One region of the Lactococcus sp. FSL W8-0209 genome, then DNA from elsewhere that is predicted to be linked to it. Evidence: riboswitches for the same ligand, from Rfam matches in the RefSeq annotation. Region 1 holds a riboswitch; the other holds the start of a gene.

The links. A riboswitch is a leader RNA that binds a small molecule or an ion and turns the genes downstream of it on or off. The one in region 1 is predicted to bind fluoride.
Region 2: linked by a shared signal. The riboswitch ahead of eno (phosphopyruvate hydratase) and the one ahead of MKX45_RS06555 (voltage-gated chloride channel family protein) in region 1 are both predicted to bind fluoride.

Annotation. Positions count from the first base shown of each region.
Region 1 is NZ_JBBOVN010000001.1:1,298,052-1,313,243, forward strand. Features, by position in the region: gene MKX45_RS06480 (Nramp family divalent metal transporter) at 1-642, shown strand, start outside; gene MKX45_RS06485 (PhoH family protein) at 744-1,712, shown strand; gene MKX45_RS06490 (NUDIX hydrolase) at 1,770-2,249, shown strand; gene ybeY (rRNA maturation RNase YbeY) at 2,401-2,889, shown strand; gene MKX45_RS06500 (diacylglycerol kinase family protein) at 2,873-3,328, shown strand; gene MKX45_RS06505 (nucleotidyltransferase family protein) at 3,342-3,917, shown strand; gene MKX45_RS06510 (ComF family protein) at 3,954-4,604, opposite strand; gene MKX45_RS06515 (DEAD/DEAH box helicase) at 4,601-5,923, opposite strand; gene MKX45_RS06520 (YigZ family protein) at 5,980-6,609, shown strand; gene MKX45_RS06525 (VanZ family protein) at 6,743-7,240, shown strand; gene MKX45_RS06530 (DUF475 domain-containing protein) at 7,288-8,307, shown strand; gene MKX45_RS06535 (bifunctional metallophosphatase/5'-nucleotidase) at 8,422-9,168, shown strand; gene glyQ (glycine--tRNA ligase subunit alpha) at 9,454-10,407, shown strand; gene glyS (glycine--tRNA ligase subunit beta) at 10,407-12,428, shown strand; gene MKX45_RS06550 (DUF896 domain-containing protein) at 12,539-12,781, shown strand; fluoride riboswitch at 12,825-12,899, shown strand; gene MKX45_RS06555 (voltage-gated chloride channel family protein) at 12,991-14,202, shown strand; gene MKX45_RS06560 (nicotinate-nucleotide adenylyltransferase) at 14,225-14,812, opposite strand.
Region 2 is NZ_JBBOVN010000001.1:559,551-574,742, reverse strand. Features, by position in the region: gene MKX45_RS02945 (SprT family protein) at 1-196, opposite strand, end outside; gene MKX45_RS02940 (Tex family protein) at 293-2,431, opposite strand; gene rpsD (30S ribosomal protein S4) at 2,558-3,169, opposite strand; tRNA gene MKX45_RS02930 (tRNA-Pro) at 3,760-3,833, opposite strand; tRNA gene MKX45_RS02925 (tRNA-Arg) at 4,138-4,211, opposite strand; gene MKX45_RS02920 (polysaccharide deacetylase family protein) at 4,353-5,471, opposite strand; gene MKX45_RS02915 (N-acetyldiaminopimelate deacetylase) at 5,594-6,748, opposite strand; gene dapD (2,3,4,5-tetrahydropyridine-2,6-dicarboxylate N-acetyltransferase) at 6,885-7,655, opposite strand; gene MKX45_RS02905 (thiol-disulfide isomerase) at 7,865-8,476, opposite strand; gene MKX45_RS02900 (energy-coupling factor transporter transmembrane component T family protein) at 8,500-9,300, opposite strand; gene MKX45_RS02895 (energy-coupling factor ABC transporter ATP-binding protein) at 9,300-10,166, opposite strand; gene MKX45_RS02890 (energy-coupling factor ABC transporter ATP-binding protein) at 10,352-11,185, opposite strand; tRNA gene MKX45_RS02885 (tRNA-Ser) at 11,329-11,416, shown strand; gene eno (phosphopyruvate hydratase) at 11,484-12,752, opposite strand; fluoride riboswitch at 12,831-12,903, opposite strand; gene MKX45_RS02875 (DUF2325 domain-containing protein) at 13,043-13,549, shown strand; gene nrdG (anaerobic ribonucleoside-triphosphate reductase activating protein) at 13,658-14,263, opposite strand; gene nrdD (anaerobic ribonucleoside-triphosphate reductase) at 14,260-15,192, opposite strand, start outside.

The sequences.
Region 1 (15,192 bases):
GGAGTGATTGATGATCCATCATTCTTTGGTTTATATGATGCCCTCTCTAATCCAACTGTTTTAAGCAATGGACTGCTTGCCGATGTAGCAAAAACAGGAGCTTTATCCACTTTGTTTGCCGTAGCTCTTCTTGCTTCAGGACAGAATTCTACTATTACAGGGACTCTAACGGGTCAAGTTATTATGGAAGGCTTCATTCATATGAGAATTCCAATGTGGGCCAGAAGATTAGTAACACGTTTGCTTTCAGTTGTTCCAGTATTGATTTGTGTCTCTATGACAAGAGGACAAACTTTGAAAGCACAGCATGAAGCAATTAATAATTTGATGAATAATTCTCAAGTTTTTCTAGCCTTTGCTCTACCTTTTTCAATCATTCCTTTGTTGATGCTGACTAATAGTAAAAAGGAGATGGGTGATTTTAAAAATAATTTGATTATTAAATGTTTGGGCTGGTTTTCAGTTATTGCTTTGACCTATCTTAATTTGATTGGTTTGCCAGATCAAATTGCCAACTTTATACCTCATAATCTTGGACTATCTCATCTTATTTCTGGTTTTCTTATTTTTGGAGTTCTCCTTTTATTAATTTGGACAATCGTAGAACTTTATCGAGGAAATAAAAAAATGATGGCTTACTAAAATTGATTTAACTCTATTTTAAAATAGAGTTTTTCTTTATATTCAGTAAGGTGTGATTTAAATTAAAATATGAAATGTGCTATAATGTAAGAAAATGATTAATGGAGATTGTGTATTTGACTAAAAATTCAATTGAATTTAAACTAGAAAATCCAGAAGATGCAAGTCTACTTTTTGGGGTACAAGATAAATATTTGAAGTTAGTTGAATCTCAACTAGGGGTTGAGATTAATTATCGTGGCGAAATGGTTCAAATCGTTTCTGAGGATGAATTGACAAGAGAGCGAGCTCGTAAAGCCCTCCAAGCTCTGCAGGTACTAGTAGGCCGAGGAGTTCCAGTTCATGCGTCAGATGTCATTATTGCAATAAAGATGGTTTTAAATGATGATATTGAAAATTTCACTGCACTTTATGAAGTTGAATTGACGAAAGATGCAGCTGGAAAGTCAATTCGACTAAAAAATCTGATTCAAAAAACTTATGTTGATTCTGTCAAACATCATGATATTGTTTTTGGAATTGGACCAGCTGGAACAGGGAAAACGTTTTTAGCTGTTGTGATGGCTGTTCAAGCATTACGTAATGGTCAGGTGAAACGAATTATTTTGACAAGACCAGCTGTAGAAGCTGGTGAAAGTCTTGGGTTCTTACCAGGCGATTTGCAAGAAAAGGTTGATCCTTATTTACGACCAGTTTATGATGCCCTTTTCCAAATTTTAGGAAAGACGGCAACTGAGCGAATGATGGAACGAGGAATTATTGAAATAGCTCCGCTAGCTTACATGCGTGGTCGTACGCTTGATGATGCCTTCGTCATTTTGGATGAAGCACAGAATACAACAACGATGCAGATGAAAATGTTTTTGACTCGACTCGGCTTTAATTCTAAAATGATTGTTAATGGAGATATTTCACAAATTGACTTACCTAATAAAGTAAAATCAGGTTTGATTGATGCCAAAGATAAATTAAGTCATGTGAAATCAATTGATTTTGTTTATTTCATGGCAAAAGATGTCGTTCGACATCCAGTTGTTGCTGAAATTATCAAAGCCTATGGTGATGAATAGTTTGGAACTTTTGTTAATGTCAGATTGATCAAATTTCTAGATAAGAAGGAAACAATAATGGCCGAAGGTTATGTCATGGATTTGCGCAAAAAAATTGGGCATGTCCCAATGGTAATTGCATGTGCAAGCTTGATTATTTATGATGAAAATCGTGGAATTTTACTTCAAAAACGGGCAGATAATGGGAAATGGTGTTATCATGGTGGGTCAGTTGAACCGAATGAAAAGGTTGAAGAAGCAGCGAAACGTGAACTCTATGAAGAAGTTGGCTTAAAAGCTGGAAAAATAAATTTGTACACTGTCGCTTCTGGGACAGAACAACACTTTTTCTATCCTAATGGGGATGAAGTTCATATTGTTGATACTGTTTTTACTTGTAATGATTTTTCTGGAGAGATTCTTTTAGAAGAATCAGAGGTTCTTGACTGTCAATGGTTTGCCTTTGATAATCTGCCAGAAGATATATTAATTGCCACAAGAGGTCCCATTTTGTCCTTTTGTAAGGAAATGTTGCAAAAAAAGGCTGACAGAAAGTAATTGTTGATTGTAAGTGACAGATTGAATGAGAAATTCTCTGACAGTTCTGTCTGTCATTAAAATTTACTGACAGAATAATAGAAATAGCTAAAATATTGAGCTACTTAGGGCTATTTTATGAATTATTGTCAGTAATTAAATAAGGAAAAAAATGTACGTAGAATTAGTTGATGAAACAGGCCAAGTGCCAAGTGATATTATTGAACAAACTAAAGAAGTTTTAGCTTTTGCTGCTAAAAAACTGAACTTGAAAGAATCAACAGAAATGTCAGTAACTTTTGTTGATAATGCTCGTTCACATGAGTTGAATTTGCAATATCGCGAAACTGACCGACCAACCGATGTTATCTCATTAGAATACAAACCTGATGAATCAGAATTTTTCTTTGATGAAGATATGGAATTACCAGAGGAATTGTTGGAAGAAATGGATCCATTTATTGGTGAATTGTTTATTTCAATAGACAAGGCTGCTGAACAGGCTGCTGATTATGGTCACTCGATTGAACGTGAATATGGTTGGTTAGCTGTTCATGGCTTTTTGCATATCAATGGTTATGACCACTACACACCAGAAGAAGAGTCAGAAATGTTTGGTTTGCAAGAGGAGATTTTAACTGCCTATGGACTCACAAGATAAAGATGTAAAACTTTTTAAGAAAAAGGATTTTAATAATGGTAAAAGACCTGTTCAAGAGGATAGGGCCCGTTGGAAAAATCCTAATTTACTTTCGAGTTTAGACTTTGCACTGTCTGGAATTTGGACAGCTTTTAAAGAAGAACGTAACATGCGTAAACATGCTTTGGCAGCCTTTTTAGCCATTGTTTTTGGTCTTGTTTTTCAAATTTCAGAATTTGAATGGCTCTTTTTGTTGTTGTCAATTTTTCTAGTTTTTATGGCAGAACTTTTTAATTCTGCTATCGAAAATGTGGTGGATTTAGCATCAGATTACCAATTTTATATGCGTGCTAAACGAGCCAAAGATATGGCAGCTGGGGCAGTTTTAGTTATTTCGGGATTTGCATTGATTGTTGGTCTGATTGTATTTTTACCTAAAATTTGGCATCTTTTCTTTTAGAGGATAAGCGGAAATGAATAGAAAAAATGATTTTCTAAAAATATTGAAAAAGAACTCCGAATTGATGTCCATTTTGGATGAAGTTTTTGTTTTAAATTTGCCTAATTATTATCTAGCCGCAGGAAGTGTCTTTCAAACGGTTTGGAATTATTCTGACGGAAATAATTTAATGACAGGAATTCACGATATTGATATTGTGTACTTTGATAAAGAGATTTCTGCTGACAGCTCTGCTAAAAATGATAAAAAGTTAGAAAAAGTTTTATCTGAAAAATTTCCCTATCAATTTGATATTCATAATGAAGCATACATGCATCTTTGGCATAATGGAAATAAAGTACCGTATAAAAACACAGAAAATGCGATTGAGCGTTGGATTGCTACGGTTCATGCTGTAGGCATAAGTGGTAATTCACGCAATATTGAAATTTTTGCTCCCTATGGCTTAGAAGATATTTTTACTAAAACAATTCGGCCAATTTATCATGTCGATAATAATCGAATACTTTATGAAAATCAGGTTGCTAGGTGGCAAGAAAGATTTAGTAATTTAAAGATTATTGAATGGTCAGATGAAATAAAGAATTGATAAAAAGCTGAAAGGTTTTTTTATTTGATTTAATGATTAACGGCAGAGAGAAAAGCTCCTTATTTCATGAACACCAGCTTCTTTTAGAATTTGTGATGCGTGATATAAGGTGGTACCTGTTGTATAAATGTCATCAATTAATATAACTTTTGTAGGGACTTTTAGTCCTTTTTTTAATCGAAAAGGATTTGGACTTTCCAATCGTTCTTTTCGATTAAGGCTAGATTGTTTGACCGAATTCTCTTTTTCAAGAAGTTCAATAAAATTATCTTGTTGAAGAAAAGCAGTCACTTGATTGAAACCACGTTCCTCTAATCTTTTGGGTGAAATAGGAATCGGAACCAAAGAGGATTTTGGGGGAATACTTTTAAAATAGGGTTCAAAAATTTGGTATAATCGATAATCTCCCACAAATTTATACTGGCTAAAATAATCTTTCATTGCTTGATTGTAGTGAAAAATTGCCTGATGTCTGATTTTGTATCCTCTTTTTTCCCAATTTTGACAATCAGTACAGATCTCATGGACATTTGGCTTACAGCAGCGAGGACAGTGAGCTTCAGGGATCTTTTCAAAATTTTTTTGACATTTAGAACATAAAAGATTTTGAGGACTTTTGAGTAAGAAAAGTTCACTAAATAGAAAGTTTTGAGCAATATTTCTTGAACAAAGCAAACACTTTATCATGAAAAACCTCCCAGTTGGTTCATTTTTTTGATTTCTCTAACTGCCTGACACATTGCTTTGGATTTTCCGTAATGAAAAAAACTAACTAAGCCTGTTGGACGTTCAGGACTACGACCCACACGTCCAGCCATTTGTATCAGTGCGGATTTAGTGAAGTTTGGGTGCTCACTGTTGATGACAAAAACATCAACATTTGGAAAAGTGACTCCCCGTTCAAGAATTGAAGTCGCTATTAAAATAGTAATTTCTTTATTTCTAAAAGCTTTAACAATTTCCAATCTATCTTTTGTTGTTGAAGCAACGGAAGCAATTTTTTCTTTAGGAAATTTCAATTGTAGTTGTTTTGCAAATTCTTGTCCAAATTCAATTTCAGCAGCAAAAATAAGAAGAGGAAAGCCACTATTTCTTTGCTCAATTAATTTCTTATAAAATTTATTTTTCCAAAAAAATTTAGGCACCACTAAAGGAAAATTGTGAAAACGACGCGGGAGAAACAAAGGATAGAGTTTTTGCTTTTTTATATTTTTTTCAAGTTTGTCAGTAGAAGTTGCGGTCAAATATATTAAATTTCCTTCTATTTTTCTTGCTTTTTCTGCCGCAAAATAAAGCATTTCATTATCTCTAAAGGGAAAGGCATCAACTTCATCAATAATCAACAAATCAAAAGCTTCCTTGAAACGTAAAAGCTGATGACTGGTCATTATTATTAATGGAGCTCGAAAATAGCTGTCGCCATCATGATATAAGAGTGGAATCTTACAGGAAAAATCACGTGATAATCGCTGATGAAGTTCAAGACAAACATCAATTCTTGGACTAGCTAGACCAACAACTCCACCGCTTTCTAAAATTTGCTCAATGACTTGATAAATCATTTCAGTTTTTCCAGCTCCAGTCACAGCTTGGACAATTATTTGCTGATGAGAATTAATTTCCTGACAGAGGGTATTTGAAACTGATTTTTGATTCTCTGTCAGTTTTCCAGACCAGTTTATATATGATTTCTTTGGAAAACTCTTTTGTGGCAGAAAGTACAAGAATTCATCGGAGCGGACTCGACCTAATTGAATACAACTTGGACAGTAAAATGCACCAATTGGAAGTTTGACAGAATTTTTAATATGAACAGTCCCACAACGGTTGCATTTTATTTTATTGGAAGAAATTAAAGTCATCCCCAAAATTGATTTTACTGTTGTTTCTAACAAAAAATTACTAAAAATTTTACTGACAGAAATCTTGTCAGTATTTTTTATAAGTTGTAAAATATCATTTTTTAATAATAAACGGCCAAATAACTTTTCTTGATTAGTGCTCATACTATTCTATACGAAAATGCTGTTAAAATGTAACAAAATTTGTTAAAATCATTAGCATGACTATCACTATAAAAACTGATTTTATCAATGAAGAGGAAATCAAAAAATCACGATTTATTTGCCATTTGAAAAGAATTTCATCTGAAGAAGAAGCGCGTGATTTTATTGCGAAAATCAAAAAAGAACACTGGAAAGCCAATCATAACTGCTCAGCCTATACATTAGGTGACCGTCAAGAAATTCAACGAACAAGTGATGATGGAGAGCCGTCAGGGACTTCTGGTGTTCCGATGCTTGAAATTTTAAAGAAAAAAGAAATAATCAATGTTTGTGCCGTTGTTACTCGGTATTTTGGTGGAATAAAATTAGGTGCTGGTGGTTTAATTCGTGCTTATGCGGGCAGTGTAAATCATGCCATCGAAGCTGCTGGTTTAGTTGAATTTATCAACCAACGTGAGCTTCTTTTAAATCTTGATTACAGCCTCTATGACAGCTTACAGCGCTTTTTAATTGACGAAAAAATCAAAATTTCGGATAGTGAGTTTTTGTCGGATATCAAAGTAAAATGTTTTATTGATGAAGAAAAGGTTGACGAAGTCATGAATTTACTGACAGAAACTTTTAATGGAAAAATAAGCATGAAAAAAGGGGACAGTCAACAAGTAGAAGTTGAAGTCCTGTCATAAAATATTGATTTTAAAAAGGGAGAATTCCCTTTTTATTTATATCATAACTGATAAAGGTTTCTGTTTAAGTTAAATCAGTTAAAATACTAAAAGAACAACAATCGAAAACCTATTTTCTTAAGAAAGGAGAAAAATGACAAAAAAATTAGCACAGCTTTTATTTTTCATTTATATATTAGGACTGGTTTGGCTGGTATTATTTAAACTTTCTTTTCATCCACTTGCTTTTCTTGAAATGACGAATACAAGAAGTCTTAATCTGACACCTTTAGCCATGTCCGGCGGTCGTCGCGAGGTTTTATTTAATATTCTAGCTTTTATTCCTTTTGGCATTTTATTGACTATGAATGCACCAAAAATCTCCTTTTTAAATAAACTGGCAATTTCCATTTTATTAAGTTTTTCATTTGAAAGTCTACAATATCTTCTTGCCATTGGTGCAACGGATATTACTGACCTCATCACTAACTCACTTGGAGCCTTACTTGGAATAAGTTTCTATTATTTACTCATAAAAGTCTTTTCAAAAGCAAAAGTCGACCTTATTTTGACAATTTCTTTTACGGTTTTGCTCATTCTTACGATAATCTTTATCAGGCAAAGCATAGTTCTAGGCACAGTGAGAGTGTAAAAAGTATGTTAGAATAGATGAGAAGATTATTTTAGAAGAGGAGACCTATGAAAATATTCAGAGGCTCATTTATTGTTAGTTTAATTGCCCTAATTATCGCATTTGTTTATGCCGGGTGGAATGGACTTTTTATTACGCTTATTCTTGCTGTTCTAGAAATTTCCTTATCTATGGATAACGCTATTGTGAATGCACGTATTCTCGAACGAATGAGTTCTGCATGGCAAAAAGCTTTCTTAACCTTAGGAGTTTTGATTGCGGTTCTTGGAATGCGTTTGATTTTTCCACTCTTGATTGTTGGAGTGTCAGCCCAAATTGACCCTATCGGTGCTTTAAAATTAGCTTTAGAAAAAGGAAATCCCAATACAGTAGGAACCTATGGTTATATTTTGCACCATGCTCATCCACAAATCGCAGCTTTCGGTGGAATGTTTCTATTGATGCTAGCCTTAGGATTTTTCTTTGATGAACGGGCACATACTTGGCTTAAAATACCAGAGAAAATCCTTCAAAGAATTGGAAATTTTCCGGCAGCAAATGCAATTATTTCGATTATTTTGCTTTTAATCACATCGGAATTTATTGCTAAAGATGCTCACGCTGTTTTATTTGCTGGAATTTTAGGAATCCTAACTTTCATGCTTGTTGACGGTTTTGGAGAAACGATGAGTCATAGCAAAGCTGCAAACACAACAAGTAGTGTGATTGCGACTGGTAAGGCTGGACTTGCTTTATTCTTATATTTGGAAGTAATAGATGCTTCATTTAGTTTTGATGGGGTAATAGGTGCCTTTGCAATTACAGCAGACCCGATTATTATTCTTTTAGGATTAGGTGTGATTGGAGCGATGTTTGTAAGAAGTCTTACGCTTTATCTTGTTCAAAAAGGAACATTGAATGACCTTGTATATCTTGAACACGGAGCACATTGGGCCATTCTCACGCTTGCATTTTTAATTTTAGCAAGTATTAAATGGGAGATTGGTGAGGTTGTTACAGGACTTCTAGGAGCTGTATTCATTATTCTTTCCTTTATTTCGAGTGTGATTTATAATCGAAATCATTAAAAAGATGACGCAAGTCATCTTTTTATTTTTAGAAAAAAGTTTAAAACACAATATATTGTGCTTTTTGTGATAAAATATAGATATTAAATACTATATATAGGTTTGGTTGTGATAATGAAACTTAGCATTTTACATATAAATAATACTCATCTCACCCTTGATAAGGATTTTTCTTTAATTAATAAAATTAAAGAAGAAAATAAAAAAAGAGTCATAGAAACTTTAGTTTTAGGAGATGGAAATAGCATTTTTAATAACATTGAGCACAAAAATGATGAGAAAGACCTCCTAAATAAATTTCCTTTTGATGCGACGACATTGGGAAGTCATCAATTTGATGGGGGTTCAAAAGGAATAGTGGAAAATCTAAATAAAATAAATTTTCCAATTTTAGTCGCTAATGTTAATTTTGAAGATGATAAACTTTTAAATCCTTTAGTAAAAGAAGGAAAATTTATTCCTTATCTCCTTAAAAATACAACATCAGGTAAGAAAATAGGAATATTTGGTTTGACAACAATGGATATTGTTTATCGCTCACATCCGAGTGCGGAGACTATCTTTTCTAACCCTTTTGATAAGGCAGATTTCATAGTTAAAAGATTAAAGAATCTTGGAGTTGATGTTATTATTTTATTAAGTCAACTTGGAGAAGAAATGAACCAAATGTTAGCTCAAGAATTTTTAGAAATTGATATTATTATCGATAAACCCGTAGGGACATCAGGAAAAAAAGTTGAAAAATGTGGAAATACACTCATTATTCAATCTGAAACTGATAACTATTCTCTTATAGAATCTGAAATCAATATTGATGATGAAGGCAATTTACTTTTTATTCAAGAAAATAATTATGTTTGAATATGATAGATAAAACCAGAATATTGATACCAAATAAGACAGAAGTAAGGTCATCAGTTTATTTTGCCTTGACAAAACGGGAAAATAGAGCTAGAATTTATAGGTAGCGACTCGAAGATAGTGAAAGTTCGAGAACAATAATGGCTTAACTTAAAACTGTAATGAACACAAATAAAGTAAAAAATAAAGGTGGAACCGTGCATTTGCACCCTTTGTCTCTTTTCGGATTTTTTCGAGGATTGATGAGTGTGTGAATTGCGGTTTTTTGAATTTCGGAGGAAAATAATGGCAAATAAAAAACTAGCATTTCAAGATATTATCTTGACCCTACAAGGCTTTTGGTCTAAACAAGGGGCAAACTTGATGCAAGCTTATGATAATGAAGTAGGAGCAGGAACAATGAGCCCTTACACTTTCTTGCGTTCAAACGGACCTGAACCTTGGGGAGCTGCTTATGTGCAACCTTCACGTCGTCCTGCTGATGGTCGTTATGGTGAAAACCCAAATCGGTTGTTCCAACACCACCAATTCCAAGTTGTATTAAAACCATCTCCAAAAAATATCCAAGAACTTTATCTTCAAAGTTTAGCTGAACTTGGAATTGATGCTTTAGAGCATGATATCCGCTTTGTTGAAGATAACTGGGAAAATCCTTCAATGGGATGTGCTGGTATTGGATGGGAAGTTTGGATTGATGGGCAAGAATGTACCCAATTTACTTATTTCCAACAAGTCGGAGGAATTGAAGTTGATTCCGTAACTTCAGAAATCACTTATGGTTTGGAACGTATTGCGACAGTTATTCAAGAGGTTGATTCTGTTTATGACCTTGAATGGGGGAATGGCGTAGCTTACGGTGATATTTTCAAAGAACCTGAATACGAACATTCTAAATTTGCCTTTGAAGAATCAAACCAAGAGCTTTTACTTAAACTTTTTGGAGAATTTGAACAAGAAGCGCTTGATTTATTAGATAAAGGTTTAGTTCACCCAGCTTATGATTATATTTTGAAATCTTCACATACCTTCAATTTACTTGATGCACGTGGAGCAGTTTCTGTAACTGAGCGCGCAGGTTATATGCATAGAGTTCGTACAATGGCACGTAAGGTAGCAAAAACTTTTATTGAAGAACGTGCAAAACTTGGTTTCCCGCTCTTAAAAGATGAAGCTTTACGTGAAAAATACCTTGGTAAAAAAGGAAAATATACTAAGATTGTAGAAGGAGAAGAAAAATAATGACAAATTACTTACTTGAAATTGGTTTGGAAGAAATTCCAGCACATTTGGTGACTCCTTCAATCAATCAATTAGCCGAAAGAATGGAAACTTTTCTTAAAGAAAATCGTTTAGAATTTGATAAAATTATTAAATTTTCAACTCCACGTCGTTTAGCAATTATTGTTGAAGGTTTGGCAGAAGCGTCAGAAGCGATTGATGAAGAAGTTAAAGGTCCATCTGCTAAAATTGCTAAAGATGCGCAAGGGAATTGGTCAAAAGCGATTCAAGGTTTCTCAAGAGGACAAGGAGCTACTCCAGATGATTTAATCCTTAAGGGTGATTATTATTATGCTAAAAAACATATTTACGGAGTAAAAGCAGAAGAAATTCTGTCTAAAGTTGGCGATGAAGTCATCGCAAAAATGACATTCTCAACTTATATGAAATGGGGAAATAATGATTTTCTCTTTGTTCGTCCAATTCAATGGATTGTTTCACTTCTAGAAGATAAAGTTGTTGCTTTTGATTTATTGGACGTAACAGCAAATCGTTTTTCACGGGGCCATCGTTTCTTGGCAAATGTTGAGGTTGAACTCAAAAATGCAAATGATTATGCTAGCAAAATGCCAGAAAACTTTGTTTTAGTTGATGCTGAACATCGTAAAGCAGAAATTTCAGCTCAAATTTTGGCTCTTGCGTCTGAAAATAAATGGCAAGTTACTTTGCATAAAGATTTATTAGAAGAAGTAAATAATATTGTTGAATATCCAACTGCCTTTGTTGGTTCATTTGATCCTAAATATCTTTCTGTTCCAGCAGAAGTTTTAGTGACATCAATGCGTGATAATCAACGTTATTTTGAAGTTTATAACCAAGAAGGTCAACTCGCACCAAACTTTATCTCTGTCCGTAATGGGAATGCTGAAAATATTGAAAATGTCGTGCTCGGAAATGAAAAAGTTTTGGTTGCTCGTCTTGAAGATGCAGAGTTTTTCTGGAAAGAAGACCAAAAACTTAAAATTGAAGATTTGGTCGCTAAACTTGCTAAAGTAACTTTCCATGCAAAAATTGGTTCAATTACTGAACACATGGCACGAACAAAAGAAATAGCCGCGAAATTAGCTGATATTGCTGGCTTGACTGATGAAGAAAAAAGAGACGTTGCCCGTAGTGCTGAAATTTATAAATTTGACCTTTTGACAGGAATGGTTGGAGAATTTGATGAATTACAAGGGGTAATGGGTGAAAAATATGCGCTTTTAGCTGGTGAAAATGCAAATGTTTCTGCAGCAATTCGTGAACATTATATGCCAACTTCAGCCGAGGGAGAATTGCCTGAAACAAAAGTCGGTTCTGTGCTTGCAGCAGCTGACAAAATTGATTCGGTCCTCTCTTTCTTTAATGTTGGTTTAATTCCTTCTGGTTCAAATGACCCTTATGCCCTACGTCGAGCAGTACAAGGCTTGATTCGTATTATTGAAAAAATGAATTGGCATTTCGATTTATCTTTATTTATTGACCAATTTGAAGGTGAAAATCATCTTGAAATTTTGGATTTTGTCAAAGCACGTATTCAAAAACTCTTGCTTGAAAAACTCGATCGTCATGATATTGTTGAAGCGGCAATTAATAGTTCAAGCTTTGATATTACAAACATGATGGAATCGGCTTTTGTCATTGATGGGCACAAACTTCACGAACCTTTTAAACCAGCAATTGAAAATGTTTCACGTTCAATTAATTTGGTTAAAAAAGCAAAAGATATTAAAGAAATAAATCCAACACTTTTTGAAGAAGATGCAGAAGAAGCACTTTATAATGTTGTTATTTCTCTTCAAAATCAATGGACTTATATGCCTGGTGAAGAAAAATTCAGAGCAATTGTTCATTCACTTGCACCTTCAATTGAAACTTTCTTTGAAAGTGTAATGGTAATGGCTGAAGATTTAGCAGTTCGTGATAATCGTATTGCGTTGTTGTCAGAAGTTGTTGCATTAACAAGCGTTATGGCTGATTTTTCTTTGATTAATACAAAATAAAATTGATAAATTTACTGACAGAAAGTTTATTTATGACTTTAAAAAGCTGTCAGTAAAATTTGAGTTCTGTCAGTAATTTTAACAATATTCATGAAGAAAGGAACTAAGAAATGGCAATTACAAATGAACAAGTAGAACGTATTAATGAATTAGCGCGTAAGAAGAAAGCAGAAGGATTATCAGAAGCTGAGCTTGAAGAACAAGCCCTTTTACGTCGTGCTTACCTCGATAGTGTTAAAGCAAATTTCCGCTCACAAGTTGAAACCATCAAAGTTATTGATGAAAAAACAGGAGAAGATGTTACTCCGGATAAACTTAAAGAAATTCAACGTAAGAATGGGATGCGCGACTGAGCTTTTTCTTGTAAATATTTCATAAAATGTTAAAATAAATATTAATAATGATGGGTATGGTGCACACCCGAAACCGCTTTAAGAATAAAATCTTAAAACTAATGGCGCCTACAAACAAAAGGCTATCTCCAAGTAGTCTTGTTTGTAGCGCCTTTTGTTTTGTAAAATATTATAAAGTGAGTTAAACTCACAAACAAGGAGTTTCAAAAATGAATTTTTTTAAAGTAGGAATTTCAAGAAGCGCAATTTTATATGTCTTCTTAGCTGTAATTATTGGGGGATTAATTGGTATTGTTGATGCTATATTTGGTCGAGGGCTTATCTATATTACTGAATTTAGAGATAGTCATGCCCTATATTTAATTCCATTTTTAACCTTAGCCGGTCTCTTAATCGTTTATATTTATAAGAATTTTGGTAAAGACAGCCAAAAAGGAATGGGCCTAATTTTTGAAGCGGGGAATCATGGGCGAGAAGACATTCCAAAACGTCTTGTTCCGCTGATTGTTTTCTCGACTTGGCTTTCTCATTTGTTTGGTGCCAGTGTTGGTCGTGAAGGAGTTGCAGTTCAAATCGGTGGTGTGATTGGACATGCGATTGGCAAAAAACTCTCAGCAAAAGAAGCTAAAAAAATACTTTTGATTACTGGTATGGCTGCTGGTTTTGCAGGGCTCTTTCAAACGCCAATCGCGGCAACTTTCTTTGCTATTGAAATTTTAATGTTGGGTAAAATTGAATATAGAGCTTTAATCCCAGCTTTGGTTGGTTCATATGTTGCAAGTTGGACTTCAAGCAGTTTGGGATTAGAAAAATTTTCTTTCGCAATCAATACTAACATTCATATTGACCCTTTGGTTCTATTAAAATTGGCTGTCATTGCCGTTTGTTTTGGACTTATAGGGAGATTTTTTGCGGAATCTTTAGCTTTTATGAAAGCAACCGTCGCTAAAAGAATTGTTAATCCTTATTATAGAATTATTTTGATGGGAATTGTCATCTCAATTGGTTTACTTGTTATTCATTTGGACCGTTATGCTGGTCTTGGGACAAATTTGATTTCTTTAAGTTTTAACGGTGGACATATCAATGGATATGATTGGATATTAAAATTAATCTTTACGGTTTTATCTATTTCTGCCGGATTCCAAGGCGGGGAAGTCACACCACTCTTTGCTATTGGCTCAACATTGGGTGCAGCTTTGGCTATGCTCTTTGGTTTACCTGTCGAATTTGTGGCTGCTGCGGGTTATGTTTCAATTTTTTCAGCCGCAACAAACTCTTATTTTGGCCCAATTTTTATTGCTGCGGAGGTCTTTGGCTTTGGTTCGGTTCAATATATCCTACCAATTATGACAATTGCCTACGTTTTGAATGGAAATTCATCCATTTATGCGCAAGAAGTTCTAAATTTGGAAGTTTAAACAAAAAGATGACCTCTCTGGGTCATCTTTTTTTATATAATTTTTCAGTTTTAATGTAATCAATAACGTTTTGAGGTAAGAAGTAAGTGGGTTCAATATTTTTGGCAAACATTTCCCTTAGCATTGTACTAGAAATTGGTAACAAGGGAGCATCAAGCCAAGTAACAGGATAAGGACTTTTGGAGATTGTATCCGTTCTTCTTAAGGCAATGAATGTCACAAGTTTTAGGAGTTCATCAATTTTGTACCATTTGGGAAGATATTCCACCATGTCGCTACCAATAATGAAATAATAATCGGTATCAGGATTAGCTTCAGTCAGGAGTTTGAGCGTGTCATAACTGTAAGATTTTCCACCACGTTCAATTTCAATCAACTCAAGACCGAGTCTAGGATTTTCTTTGATTGCTAATTCAAGCATTTTAACTCGATGTTTTGCAGAAATGGTTTCTTTTTCATCGACATGAGGTGGAATATTTTCAGGCATTAGTAATACTTTATCCAAATTCATTTGTTGGGCAACTTGGTCAGCCATCATTAAATGAGCATGATGAATTGGATTAAAATTTCCTCCTAATAGACCTACTTTTTTTCTGTTCCCTTTATTCATAAGGGGGCTTTCTCCTTAATTTTTGAAATTATTTAATCTACCAATATTTTGAATCAGTCAATTTATATTGTACCATAGCTCATCGCAATCTATAAGACTAAAGAAAAACTCCTCAAGGGAGTTCTTTAATTTAAGATTCGATTTGGACAATGTATCTACTGTTAATATAATGCTCGGTGTTATCCTCATCAATTACAAGGCAATTTCCGTTGCTGTAACCTTTCTTGAAATGTAAGGCAGAGACGACACTTCCGTCTATTAAGTGGATTTTTACACTATCATTTTGTTTAAGTAGTTTCTTTAGATAACTAATCATAATCCTCTCCTTTCTCCATTACTTCTATTGTAGTACAAAAAACATAAGTGGAGCAAAAAATTGA
Region 2 (15,192 bases), 740 kb from region 1:
CATGAAGTATCACTCCTTCAAAATCTTTAAGTTCAGCCATTTTAGGATTAAAATCAAGATGTAAATCTTTGGGAAAGAAACGACCACCAGTTGTCCGTAGGCGTTGATTCCATTTTGCTTCGTGGTCAAATGATTGCTTAAAATATGTGAGTGATATTTCTTTTACTTTTGCTGTCAATTCTTGATTAGTTAACACTTTTCCTCCTTTGACAGGCTCGCACAGACGACTGTCAGTAAATTTTACTGACAGCTTCGCTTAATGAAACTAGAATCAAAAAAATTTACTGACAGATTATTTTTCTCGTGGGTTCACTAAGGTTAAATTAATTTTCCCTCTTTGTAAATCGAGAGATTTAACCCAAACCGTTACGATTTGTCCTACAGCGACAACATCACTTGGATTTTTGACAAAAGATTTGCTCAAATCAGAAACGTGTGCCAAGCCATCATTTTTAATTCCGATATCAATAAAGGCACCGAAATCAACAACATTACGAACTACACCTTCAAGTTGTTGACCAATTTGTAAATCTCCAGCTGACAAAACATCTTGTCTTAAAATTGGGGCATCAAAACTATCACGCAAATCACGGCCTGGTTTTTGTAAATCATTGATAATATCAGTCAATGTTTCCTGACCAAGACCAAGTTTTTCAGCCATTTCAGGAATATTTACTGACGAAAGTTTGGTCAGCAATTCTTCGTTACTGACAGGTTTATCAGCGGAAATTTCCGCCAAAAGTTGTTCCGTCACTTTATAAGATTCTGGGTGAACACCGGTGTTGTCAAGGAAATTTTTACCTTCTGGAATTCTTAAGAAACCTGCCGCTTGTTCAAATGCTTTAGCTCCCAAACGTGGGACTTTTTTTAGTTCCGCTCTTGTTTTGAGTGCACCATTTTCTTCACGATATTTTACTACATTCTGTGCCAAACTTTTATTAAGGCCAGCTACGTGTGAAAGCAAACTAGGACTGGCTGTATTGACATTAACACCAACTTGGTTAACTACTGTTTCCACGACAAAATCAAGATTTTCTGTTAATTTTTTCTCAGAAACATCATGTTGATATTGACCAACACCAATGGCTTTTGGTTCGATTTTTACAAGTTCAGCCAATGGATCTTGCAAACGGCGTGCAATCGAAATTGCTGAACGTTTTTCAACAGTCAATTCTGGAAATTCTTCACGTGCCAACTCGCTCGCTGAATAAACAGAGGCTCCAGATTCACTGACAATCACATAATAAACATCAGAAAAATTATTTTCCTTGAGTACTTCTGCAACAAAACTTTCAGATTCGCGACTGGCAGTTCCATTCCCAATCGCAATCATATTCACACCATATTCTCGAATGAATTTTGCTAAATCTTTTTTCGCTTGAGCAATTTGACCTGCATTTGCTGGCTTCACAGGATAAATGACCGTTGTCATCAATAATTTACCTGTCTCATCAACAATAGCAAGCTTTGCTCCAGTACGGTAAGCAGGGTCAAATCCCATGACTACACGCCCTTTAAGCGGAGCCACCAACAAAAGATTTTTCAAATTTTCGCCAAAAACTTCGATGGCAGAAGCTTCAGCTTTTTCTGTCAGATCAGTCCGAATACTACGTTCCATAGCCGGAATCAATTTTTTCTTGACAGCATCTTTAATCGCCACTTGCATCATTGGATTATTTTGAGCAGCAAAACGGGCGGCAAAATAACGTAAAATTTTGTCTTCGTTATTTTCAAATTTTACTGACAGAATCCCCAATTTTTCACCACGGTTTAAAGCCAATACACGATAATTTGGTAATTCTGAAACTTTTTCTGAGAATTCATAATACATTTGAAAAACTTGCTTTTCATCAACGGCATCTTTTTTCAAACTACTTGTCAGTAAACTATTGTTTTTGATTTCACCAGTCAGCCATGAACGCAACCGCGCATCTTCAGAAATCGCTTCTGACAAGATATCCACGGCACCTTCCAAAGCTTTTTGAGGACTTGTAAAATTCTCATTGACAAATTTTTCAGCTTCTTCTTCAAGATTTGCTGAATTTTTTACAATCAATTGAGCTAAGGGAAATAAACCATTTTCCTTTGCAATCGTTGCTTTTGTGCGCCGTTTTTCTTTGTAAGGCAAATATAAATCTTCAACTTCTGTCAGTTTTTCAGCAGCCAAAATTTGTGTTTTAAGCGAATCAGTCAACTTACCAAGCTCTTCAATTTTTGACAAAACAGCCGTTTTACGTTCTGATAATTTTGTCAGTAAATTATCTTCATCAATAATTTTTTTGATTTCAACTTCGTCAAGTGAACCTGTTGCTTCTTTACGATAACGAGCAATAAACGGAACTGTGTTCCCCTCTGCCGTCAATTCTAATACTTTTTCAACTTGTGAATTTTTAATATTCAACAATTCAGCAATTTTTTTAACATTTTCCACTTAGAAATAATCCTTAACTAGTTTTTGTCATCAATTTTAAAGGACAGTGTCCTACCTCTATTTTACCAAAAAAGTCACAAAAAAATCGCTCCCAAACAGGAGCGATTTCAAAATGCAAATAAGAAATTACATCATTTTGTTGTAGAATTCAACGATCAATGCTTCATTGATTTCTGGGTTGATTTCATCACGTTCAGGAAGACGAACAAGAGTTCCTTCAAGTTTATCAGCATCAAATGATACGAAGTTAGCGCGACCTTTAGTAGCTTCAACAGCTTCAAGGATTGCAGGAACTTTCATAGATTTTTCGCGAACTGAGATCACTTGACCAGGTTGTACGCGGAATGATGGGATATCAACGCGTTTTCCGTCAACAAGGATATGTCCGTGGTTTACGAATTGACGTGCTTGACGACGAGTAGTCGCAAGACCAAGACGGAAAACTACGTTATCAAGACGTTGTTCAAGCAAAGTCATGAAGTTGAAACCAACAGTTCCTTCTTTAACTTTAGTTGCAGCAATGTACAAGTTACGGAATTGACGTTCAGAAAGACCGTATGAAAAACGAAGTTTTTGTTTTTCAGCCAATTGAAGACCGTATTCAGAAAGTTTTGAACGGTTGTTTGGACCGTGTTGTCCAGGTACGTAGTTACGACGAGCGATTTCTTTACCAGAACCAGAAAGTGAGATACCGTAACGGCGTGATTGTTTCCATGATGGACCAGTGTAACGTGACATAATTTATGTCCTCCAAATATTTTATTTGAAGAATATTGACAGCCTCGAATTCGTTCATTTTACCTTCGCTTATAGCTTCAGTTACTTGACACAAGGAGTATAATAGCTTACGCTCCCTGACATAACAGCAAAATGTTGACGAGCTTTCTAGCTGACTGCTATATTCAACTTTTCTATTATACCAAAAATCCTTATTTTGTCAATATTTTTCACATTAGAACAAGTGATTTAAATAAAAAAACTCATCTGTAAGAGATGAGTTAGAAAATCAAGAGATTAGGATTCAATTTTAATTAATCTAAAATTCCTAAACAAAAATTATTTTTCTTCTTTTTTAGCTTCTGGTTTTGGTGCAGTTCTTACGCCTACTGCGTTGAAATGTTTTTTACCGTTACGTTTACCAAATTTATGTGATTTATATGCCATGATGGCTCCTTTCATTTAATGCTCGCTTTTAATAATTTTCTAAACTCACATTATCACTTGAATTTTATCATATCTTGATAACACTTTCAAGAATTATGGAAGATTATTTAATTTTGACATCAAAAAAACTCATCCACGAAAGATGAGTTAGGGTTAGTCGGTAATCGGGAAGACAGGATTCGAACCTGCGACACCTTGGTCCCAAACCAAGTACTCTACCAAGCTGAGCTACTTCCCGTAGCTAATATTAAATTTTTGAAACTTCTTTGTTCAGTATCTCCACTTTTAAAAGTACTTGTAAAGTAAATTTGCTTCGCAAATTCCTATCCACAGCCTCAAAGCATGCTTTGAGCTCTACCAAACTGAGCTACTTCCCGGACATGAAGTGCTTGACGCTTTAGCGTTTAGCAATTCAGTTCTTCGCGCTTATCACGAAGTTCCAAATATTATTTTAGAATTTTTAAATTCTTACCGATACTTCTCTCATTTTATCTAAAATATCAGTATCAAACAAAAAAATGACTTTCGCCATATTCTGTTTATGCAAGCGGTAGGATTCGAACCTACAACCGCCTGATTCGTAGTCAGGTACTCTATCCAGTTGAGCCACGCCTGCGTTTCTCTCAAACGACTATATTAGTATATCAAGTTTCCCATAAGTTGTCAAGAATAAACTCATTGGATATGAATTTTTTAGAATAAACCTTCGTTAAAAACGAATAAAAAGAGCAGAATCACTTCTCCTCTTCTTATTTTATTACCTACCAAAATAAACTTGTTGAGCCTTAGCTCCCCCATCTTGTACTGTTAGCAAAGTGCTGACCGTTACAAAGGTATAACCTTGTGCTTTCAAATTTTGAATAATCTGCGGCACCGCATCTACTGACCATTGATGAATATCATGCATCAAAATGATTGCTCCATCATGAGCGTAAGTCGAAACATTTTGAACAACTGGAGCACTTGTACGATAACGCCAGTCATTAGTGTCAACAGTCCAATTAACTGCACTTAAATTTGTTTGACTTAAAACAGATTTATTATAACTTCCATAAGGTGGACGGAAGAGTGTTACGTTTTTACCTGTAATTTTATTAATTAACTGATTTGCACTCTCAATTTCTTGCTTTTGTTGGTCTGGTGAGAGTGTTACCAAGTCTTTATGGTCCCATGTATGCGAAGCGACTTCATTTCCTCTATCAGCTTCTTCTTTAATAATTTGGGGGCAGGCTTGGGCTTGTTTTCCTAAAGCAAAAAAGGTTGCTGGAACTTGTGCATCTGATAAAATTTTTAATAATTGAGGGGTCGTATTAGGGTTTGGTCCATCATCAAAGGTCAAGGCAATCAATTTTTTATTTGCATATTGATTTTGAACGTTCGCAATACGCTCCGCTTCTTTTTGACGTTCAATAAGTATTTGTTTGTCAGCATTTACTTGTTTTGCCAATGCTTCTTTGTCTGATTTCTCATATGGAGCCTTTAATAATTCTAAAGCCTCTTCTGAGCTTTTTATTCCTTCTTCACTTATATTTTCATGGGCTTTTGCAACAATCTGGTTCACTTTGTCAATCTCTGACAAATAGTTTGTCAATTGGCTCATTGATTTATCTAAAGAAGTTTTATCTTTAACATGAAGCTTATCAATTAACTTATGAGCCTGTTCAATATCGTTTGCTTTTCTTGAATCATAGGCCTTGTCTTTTGCATTTCTCGCCTCATCTACTTGTTTTTCATAAGCAATTTTTTGCTTTTGAACTCCTTGATCATAATAATAGGTTCCTACTCCCGCTACCACTATTAATAACGCACCTATAAGCAAGGTAAGCTTCCAAAAAGCTTTTTTTGCTCCTTTTGATTTTAATCTTCTTTGTTTCATTATTCTTCCCTAAATAACTTTTATCATTTCAAAAAAGTTCAATTGTAACAATTTAACTACTGAATGATTTAAAAAAACTCTATCCTCCTATCTTAACATATCCATTCTTAAGATTAAAGCCATTAATTTATTGTTTTTTCATCTTCTGATAACCTATTAACTTTAAATTGTAAAAATTGGCTAATTGTATCAACAGCAAAATTGAGAACATGCTCGTCTGGATTCATTTTTTGTGAATGAAGGGGAGCATCACTATCAATTCCTAACCAGAACATGACTCCAGGAATTTTGCTCAAAAGGTAACCAAAATCTTCACCAGTCATGGCTGGAGCGATGTCAATAAGATTAGCCTTAGTTTCTTTTTTGAAAAATTCCATCAGTTCTTTAGCAAGTTCAGGTTGATTTTCAACTGGAAGATAGCCGCCTTGTTTAAGTTTAAGCTCAATTTCCATGTTAAAAGATTGCGCGATTCCATTTGCAAGTTCTCTTAAACGTTTTTGGGTCAATTCATTGACTTCTTGGGTCAGACTCCGGATAGTTCCATGTAAAAAAGCACGTTCAGCGATAATATTATTCGTTGTCCCAGATTCCATTTTTCCAAATGTAACCACTGCTGAAGCTAATGGATCCACATTACGGCTTACAATCGTCTGAACCTGAGTGATAAAATAAGCGGCTGCTACCAAAGCGTCATTTGCTGTGTGAGGAAAAGCAGCATGTCCTCCTGTTCCAATAAAGGATAATTCAACTTCACAAGTTCCTGCAAAAAGCGTATGCTGATTCGTAGCGATATCACCTACTTTTAAATCTGGTCGGACATGTAATCCATAAAATTCATCAGGAAGCCAATTTTCAAATGCTCCAGCATCATACATTAATTTTCCACCCGCTTCATTTTCTTCAGCAGGTTGAAAGAGAAAGAGGAGATTATCTCTTGGTTGGCTTTCACTCATTTTTTCCAATAAACCAAGAGCAACGGTCATGTGAATATCGTGTCCACAAGCGTGCATTCGCCCATTTTTACTAGCATAAGGTAAATCGGTTGATTCCTCAATAGGCAGACCGTCAATATCTGTCCGCCAACCAATTGTCTTTTGACCCTGACTTCCTGCTAGATAAACTAGAATACCGGTTTGCCATGTTCTCACTTGAATAAATGGTTTATTTTGAGTCAGTTCTTGAATAATGGCTAGTAAATACTTTTGAGTTTCGTATTCTTCAAGACCAATTTCAGGAATTTGGTGAAGCTGCCGTCTGATTTCGATTAAATTTATCATATTTTTTCCTCGTTACTAAGCTAAATTTCAATCTTTTTTATTTATTTTACTCTTTTTTGGCTGTATATTGCTCTTTTTAGCAAAAAAACTTTTGCTAAGATTAACAAAAGTTCAGAAATAAGCTATTTCTTTAATTTTACAAATTTCTAAGGGCATCTTCTAAAGCCGTTTTTTGTTGTGTTTTTTCATCTATTTCTTTGATAATTCGAGCTGGAACACCAGCAACAACAACGTTTTCTGGAACATCTTGGGTAACAATTGCCCCTGCTGCAACAACAGAACCTGAACCGACTTGTACTCCTTCGATTACAACCGCATTGGCTCCCACAAGGACATTATCCCCAACACGAACAGGTTCAGCACTTGCAGGCTCAATAACACCAGCCAAAACAGCTCCAGCACCAATATGAGAGTTCTTACCAACCGTCGCACGGCCACCCAAAATTGCCCCCATATCAATCATTGTGCCTTCACCAATTTCAGCTCCGATATTGATGATAGCCCCCATCATAATGACCGCACTATCGCCAATAGTTACTTGGTCACGAATAATTGCTCCTGGCTCAATTCGAGCATTGATTTCTCTGGTATCAAGGAGAGGAACAGCTGAATTTCGACCTTCAAGTTCTAGCGTGTAATCTTTATTCTCAGTCAAGCCAGAAAGCAATGGACGTACTGCTTGCCAATCTCCAATGATAATTTTTAAGCTGTAATGTGTGTGAAAATCTCCCAGAACTTGGATTCCTTTATTGGCTAGTGCCTTAAAATTTGGACGCCCATTTTCAGCAAGAAAACCAGCTGCTTTAAAACTAGGCATTCCTGACAAGGTTACCTTGACACGTGTTTTTTTCTCAGAGTTCCCGATAAATTGAATTATTTCTTGTGCTGATAGTTTTTGTGCTTCCATTTTTACTCCATTCTAGGGCCATTCAGTTATTGATGACACTTTATAGGCCTTTTTATGATTCTGTCAGTAAAAATTTACTGACAGAATCATTTTACCTACAATATTATTGTTCTATATTATAGCAAATTATCAAATATTTGGAAAATTTTCAATTCTGCTTAAAGAAAAAACAGCCGAAACTGTTTTTTTACTGACAGAACTGTCAGCATTTATTTTATAAACTCAGAAAGACTTTCTTTCTTTTTATCAAATTTGATAAAAGTTCCGTCAGCACTTCTCTTCATAAGTGTTGGAACGGTTTCTACTTCGTGAGCTTTACGAATCGCTTGTAATTCTGGATTGAGGTCTGTATTTTCTGTGTCAACGTAATAAATCATTTTGTCAGCATAGTCAGGAAGAGCCTTAACAAATCTTCTGGTCCAAGGACAAGTGACACGTCCAAAAAGTACAAATTGGCCTTCTGTCAGCTCTGACAGACGTTCTGGCGCAAGTGGAATTAGTCCTTTTAAATTTTCAAAAAATTCAGTGCGCATTTCTCCAGTGTAAGGTCTTTCGACCCATTCACCAATAACAATAAAGGTATTGTCCTCAGGAGCAATAAAAGAAAACATGAATCTTCCATCAACAGCTGGCGTAATTGGACTTACAGGAAGTCCAAGTTCAATGATTTTATCATGAATTTCATCAATTGTTTCTACTGAAATTGCTAAAGTTTCAGGATTTGGGTCATAGGTTTCATTAAGTGCTACTTCATCTTCCAAACCTAATTCTTTCCAAAAAATTTCTGCATTTTCCAAGCTATTTACGTTTAAAGTAATCATTTTTTCTCCTCTTGAGCATTTATTTAGGAAACTTTTGACCATAAAATAAGTAAAATTGTCATTATGATAATAGATACAACGAGCAAGCTATCTCGCATTTTCCATTTGAGTTGACGGTATTTTGTACGTCCATCTCCCCCTTGATAGCCTCTGCTTTCCATTGCGACTGCTAAGTCATCCGCACGGCGGAAAGAACTGACAAATAATGGAATTAAAATTGGAATGACTGATTTAATTTTTTTCAGTAAATTTCCTTCACCAAAATCCATTCCTCTGGCTTTTTGAGCATTCATAATCATTGTTGTGTCATCCATTAATGTTGGAATAAAGCGTAAAGAAATAGATAACATCAAACCTAATTCGTGAACAGGGACTTTGATTTTTTTCAAAGGTCCTAAGCCTTTTTCGATTCCATCAGCCAAGGTCAATGGTGGCGTGGTCAGCGTCAAAATTGTTGACATAAAAATAATCAAGACAAAACGAAAGAAAATATAAACAGCATTAATCAAAGATTCTGTTGAAATTTTGATAAACCATAGACTAAAAATGACATGCTGACCATTAGTAAAAAGCATTTGGAAAATAACTGTGAACAGAATTAAACCAATCATTGGCCGTAGGCCTTTTAAAAAATAGGAAACTGAAATTTTGGATAATAAAACACCCGCTAAAGTGTAAAGCACTAAAAGAAGATAACCTAACCAATCGTGAGCCAAAAAGATAATGACAACAAAAGCAATCATCACCAAAAGTTTTGAACGCGGGTCCATGCGGTGAATGATACTATCACCTGGAATATAACGTCCCATCAGCATATTTTGCATCAGTTTTCACCTCCTGATTTTACTGACAGACTTGTCAGTAAATTAACAAGTTCAGCTCGTGTGATTGGCAATTTTTCAAAAGTATAGGCTCCTGTTTTTTGAAGTTGGTCAGCAAAATGAGTCGCTTTTGGCACTCCCAATTCATGTGCTTTCAAAAAATCAACTTCTTGAAAAACATCTGACGGAGTACCACAGCTGATAATATGTCCTTTTTCAAGAAGATAAACATAGTCAGCATAATCGGCCACGTCATCCATTAAATGAGTGACTAAAACAACGGTTTGACCCGTCTGATGAATACTCTCAAAAAGTTTCATCATCTCAATTCTAGCTTTTGGGTCAAGGCCCGCTGTTGGTTCATCAAGTACCAAAACTTCTGGTTCCATCGCGAGAATCCCAGCAATGGCCACACGACGCATTTGTCCTCCTGAAAGTTCAAAAGGAGATTTTTCCCAAAATTCTTTTGAAAGACCGACCATTTCCAGTTTCTCAGCAGCAATTTTCTCAGCTTCTTCTTTTGAAATTCCAAAGTTTTGTGGTCCAAAAGCGACATCTTTTAAAACCGTTTCTTCAAAAAGTTGGCTTTCAGGAAATTGAAAGACTACACCTACTTTTTTGCGGACAGGTTTAATCTCTTTTTGTTTACTTGTTGAAGTGACAACAATATCACCTACTCTAACCGTCCCTTGTGTAGGCTGCAACAATCCATTCAGATGTTGCAAAAGTGTCGATTTACCAGAACCAGTATGCCCAATCAAAGCCGTGTAACTTCCTTTTTTGACTTCTAAATCAATGTCAAAAAGGGCACGACTGGCAAAGGGACTGTTGGGCTGATAAGTATAATTTACTTTTTCAAATTTAATCATTTTTCTTTTTTCTCAAATCCAATAATATCCATTTTAATGACAGAAATTCTAGCATACTAGAATTTTATTAAGTCACCGATTCAAGGACTCTCATTAATCGCCTTGAACTGACGGAAACTTCATTTATCCGCCAATTTCACACTCACGTTAATCGCGTGTAACTGACAGAAATTCTGTCAGTAAATTTAGCGCAACTTATCAGCCAAAAGCTCTACCAATTCGTCTTCTGACAGATACTTTTCTGGTAAATCAAAGCCATTTTTTCGCAGGTCTTTCATTAAATTTGAAGAGAAGGGAACATCTAGTCCAATTTCAACCATATCCTCACTCGTTGCAAAGAGTTCAGACGGTGCCGCTTCCTTAATTATTTCTCCTGCTTTCATCACTAAAATTCGGTCAGAGCTTGCTGCTTCATCAAGGTCATGAGTAATAGATAAAACGGTCAGTTGATATTTCTCTTTAATTTCATGAATCACGCGCATAATCTCTTGACGCCCGGTCGGATCAAGCATTGAGGTTGATTCATCAAGAATAATGATTTCAGGTCGCAAAGCAATAATTCCGGCCACAGCTACCCTTTGCTTTTGTCCACCAGAAAGTCTCGCGGGTTCGCGGGTTTTGAAATCAAGCATATTGACAGCAAGCAAAGCTTCGTCAACTCGTTTAATCATCTCTTCCCGTGGAATTCCTTGATTTTCCATACCAAAAGCGACATCATCTTCAACCGTTGCCCCAACAAATTGGTTATCCGGATTTTGAAAAACCATCCCAATCTTTCGACGAAGATTCCAGACATTTTCAGCAGTCAAAAGTTCTCCATCAATTTTGACTTTTCCTTCAAATTCTTCAAAAAGACCATCAATCAGTCGAGCAGTCGTCGATTTACCAGAACCATTTTGGCCAATAATCGAAACCCATTCCCCTTTTGTAATCGAAAAGGAAACACCATTAAGCTGATTTACATCGCTTTCTTTTTCATATTTAAAAACTAAATTTTCTACTTCGAGAATTTTATTCATAGCCCTTATTATACCAAATTTTAGACACTTTTAAGCATTTAGTTTTATATTTCTACTAAAAATGACATTCTTTATCGCCAAAACAAAACATTCAAAAGTCATTGCTAAACGAGAAGGGATTTTGTTATAATATTAAAGTAATCGGAGAAGTGTCCGAGTGGCCGAAGGAGCACGCCTGGAAAGTGTGTATACGTCACAAGCGTATCGGGGGTTCGAATCCCCTCTTCTCCTTTATAAATTCACATTCTTAAAAATAAAAAAACATTAATTATAAAAATTAATGTTTTTTTATTTTTATCTATTCTGGAAAACTAGCAAGAGCTACATCTTTTCCTAATTCTTCTTCAATTCGCAAGAATTGATTATATTTTTCAACCCGTTCACTTCGAGCCATTGAACCTGTTTTTATTTGGCCAGCATGCATGGCTACCGCAAAATCGGCAATGTAGCTATCAACTGTTTCACCTGAACGATGAGAAATCATTGTCTTATAGCCTGCTTTTCTCGCTAAACTAATGGCTTCAATCGCTTCAGTTACTGTTCCGATTTGATTAAGTTTAATCAAAATAGCATTTGCTACACCTTTTTTAATTCCTTCTTTGAAAATTTCAGGATTTGTCACAAAAATATCATCACCTACTAATTGAATTTTTTGACCTTGAGCTTTCGTTTGAGCTGCAAAGCCATCCCAGTCATGTTCAGAAAATCCATCTTCAATGGAAATAAGTGCTGGATATTTTTCAACTAAATTTTCATAGTAAGTCAATAGTTCTTTAGAAGTCAATTTTTGCCCTTCAAAACGATAAACTTTTTCTTTATCATCATAAAATTCACTTGAAGCTGGGTCAATGGCAATCGCAATTTCTTCACCAGGAACATATCCTGCACTTTCAATTGCTTGATAAAGTGTAGCAATTGCATTTTCAGTAGAACCAAGTTTAGGGGCAAAGCCACCTTCATCGCCTACGGCTGTTTCTAGCCCTTTGTCAGCTAAAATTTTCTTCAGAGTATGGTAGATATTTGCAATTTTTTCTAAACCATCGCGAAAGCTGTCCCGTTTGACTGGTGTAATCAAAAATTCTTGAACGTCAATTCCTGAATCGGCATGTACTCCACCATTAATGACATTGAAAAATGGTTGTGGAAGTTCCAAATCAACTCCACCAAGATAGCGATAGAGTGGAATTTTTTCACTATTCGCTGCCGCACGAGAAATGGCCATTGAAACCCCTAAAATTGCATTAGCCCCTAAACGAGATTTATTTTTTGTCCCGTCAAGTTCAATCATCAGATGATCTAATTTTGCTTGATTAAATGGTGATTGTCCTTTCAAGGCTTCATAAATTTCGCCATTGACATTTGCGACGGCTTTAGAAACGCCTTTTCCTTGAAGGCGGTCTCCACCATCTCTTAATTCAACTGCTTCGCGGTCTCCGGTTGATGCTCCTGAGGGTACTGCTGCGCGTCCTAATGTTCCATCTGTTAATCTAACATCTACCTCAACGGTTGGATTTCCTCTAGAATCAAAAATTTCTCTTGCGTGGATGTTTTCGATTGTGACTGTCATAATAAATCTCCTTTTCTTTGCCTTTATTGCCTTGTAAGTCAAAGAAAAAATGGCAGACTACAAGGCAAAAAAAGGCTTTGCTTTGTAGGCGCCATTAGATTCAAGCTATTTCTTGAAACGGTTTCGGGTGTGCACCATACCCATCTACTATTAATTTACCACTTTATTTTTATGAGGTCAAATTTTTGAAACTTATATTTTAAAAAATACATTTATCATTAAGCAAAATTGTGTTATAATCACTATAATTCGCTCCTGTCAGTAAAGACAGAGCATCAGTAAGGAATGACATGAAAACACTACTTGTTCTATGTGAAGTTAAATATTGGCATGATTTTAGAGAGGGCTTGGCAAAAGTTGGCGTTTCTTTTCTTGGTTTTGATAAGAAAAAACCTAATCGATTTGAGATTGACCAACTTGTTGCCAAAGCTGATTTCGTCGTTATGAGAAACCGAAATGTGGCTCATCATTCAGTTCAATTTGCTAAAGAAGCTTGTAAAGCAACCGATACACCCTTTTGGATTAGTAGTAATTTCGGTTTAGAAACCATTATCAAGCAGCTTTCTCAAACTTTTCCAGATGAATCTTTTGAAAGCACCGACCAAAATAAGAAAAGCAAAAGAAAAATTGAAAATAGAGTTCTACAAAAGCAAAATTCTTTAGCCGAAAGTGCCCAAAGCAAAGAAAGTCAAAATTATTTAAAAGGAAAAAAGAAACATCTCCCTCTAAAATCGGCGCTAAAAGATTTCAAAATTACTGACGACGAACCAGATTTTACAAAATTATTTAAAAAATAAGCGCTGACGCATTTGTCAGTGCTTATTTTTAGTGACAGAATTTCTGTCAGAAGATAGCCGTTGGCACTTTAGCGCTTACGGATATACTCAAATGTCCATCAGTAACTTTTAAATTAATTTTTCTTTATGAATTTGTTCAAAAGTTTTTTCACCATCATTGAGTTTTTCCCAAATGACAACTTGTCCTTGTTTTCGAGATTTTGGTACATCGATAATCCGCTGATTTGATGACCCACGGAATTGGAGCATTAAGTTTTTCTTTGATAATTCAAAACGACCGTCAACTAAAATATCTAACAAATCAAGCATTTCTAATTTGTCATCTGTTTCAAGTAGCATCTCTTCCCATGTATAACCTGTCCATGACCAAATATCTTTATCCGGTAACTCACGACGAATCCGTTTGAGCAAAGGAATCAAAAATGTCGTATTCAAGAAAGGTTCCCCACCAAGAAGCGTCAGACCTTGGACATAAGGCTGAGCAAGGTCAGCCATAATTTTATCTTCAAGCTCTTTGGTATAGGGCGTTCCATAACGAAATGACCAAGTGGCTTGATTATAGCAGCCCTCGCAATGAAACATACAGCCGCTCACATAGAGTGAGCAGCGCACCCCTTCGCCATCAACGAAATTGAAGGGTTTATAATCTGCAATATAATTTTGTGAGAGTTCATCAGCTCTCCATTCTCCTGGTTTTGGATTGTTCATACTTATTTCTCCGCAAAATATTTTGATTTCGCTTCGTCAACTTCGACTGAATCAATCAAATTTCCATCGTTCAAAGCTCCGACAGAACCATTCATATGTTTTACACGTGATGAAATTTCTTTGTGACGACCATGAACCATTGGACGTGCTTGCGGATTTCCAAGATATCCACAAGTTCTTTTGACAACGTCACAGGTTTTAGGATCATCATTGCCACATTGTGGACATTTAAATCCACGTTCCGTTGCCGCAAAATCTCCTTCAAAGCCACAAGCATAGCAGTGGTCAATTGGTGCATTTGTTCCAAGATATCCAATACGATCGTAGGCAAAGTCCCAGACTGCTTCAAGAGCTTTCGGATTTTGTTGAAGAACAGGATATTCACAGTAATGAATGAATCCACCATTGGCATAAACAGGATAGTCTTTTTCAAACTCTAATTTTTCAAATGGAGTTGGATTTTTACGCACATCATAGTGGAAAGAATTAGTATAGTAATCTTTGTCAGTAATATCTGCAACTGAACCGAATTTTTCTTTATCCATTCGGCAGAAACGGTCAGTTAAACTTTCTGACGGTGTTGAGTAAACAGAATAATGATAACCAGAGGCTTTAGACCAATCTTCACAATCTTCATGCATTCGTTTCACAATTTCAATTGTAAAAGCTTTAGCTTCAGGATTATTTTCCCAAGTTGGGCCATAAAAAGTAGTCGCCACTTCATAAAGTCCAATGTAACCTAAACTTACAGTTGCACGTTCTTTATTGTACAATTCATCAACTGAACCTTCGGCATCAAGGCGTCCCAATGCACCATTCATAAAGAGAATAGGTGCATTTTTAGGTTGTGCTTCTTTAGCACGTTCAACACGAAAAGCAAGGGCATCATGAGCAATTTCAATTCTTTCATTGAAGATTTCCCAGAATTTTTCTTT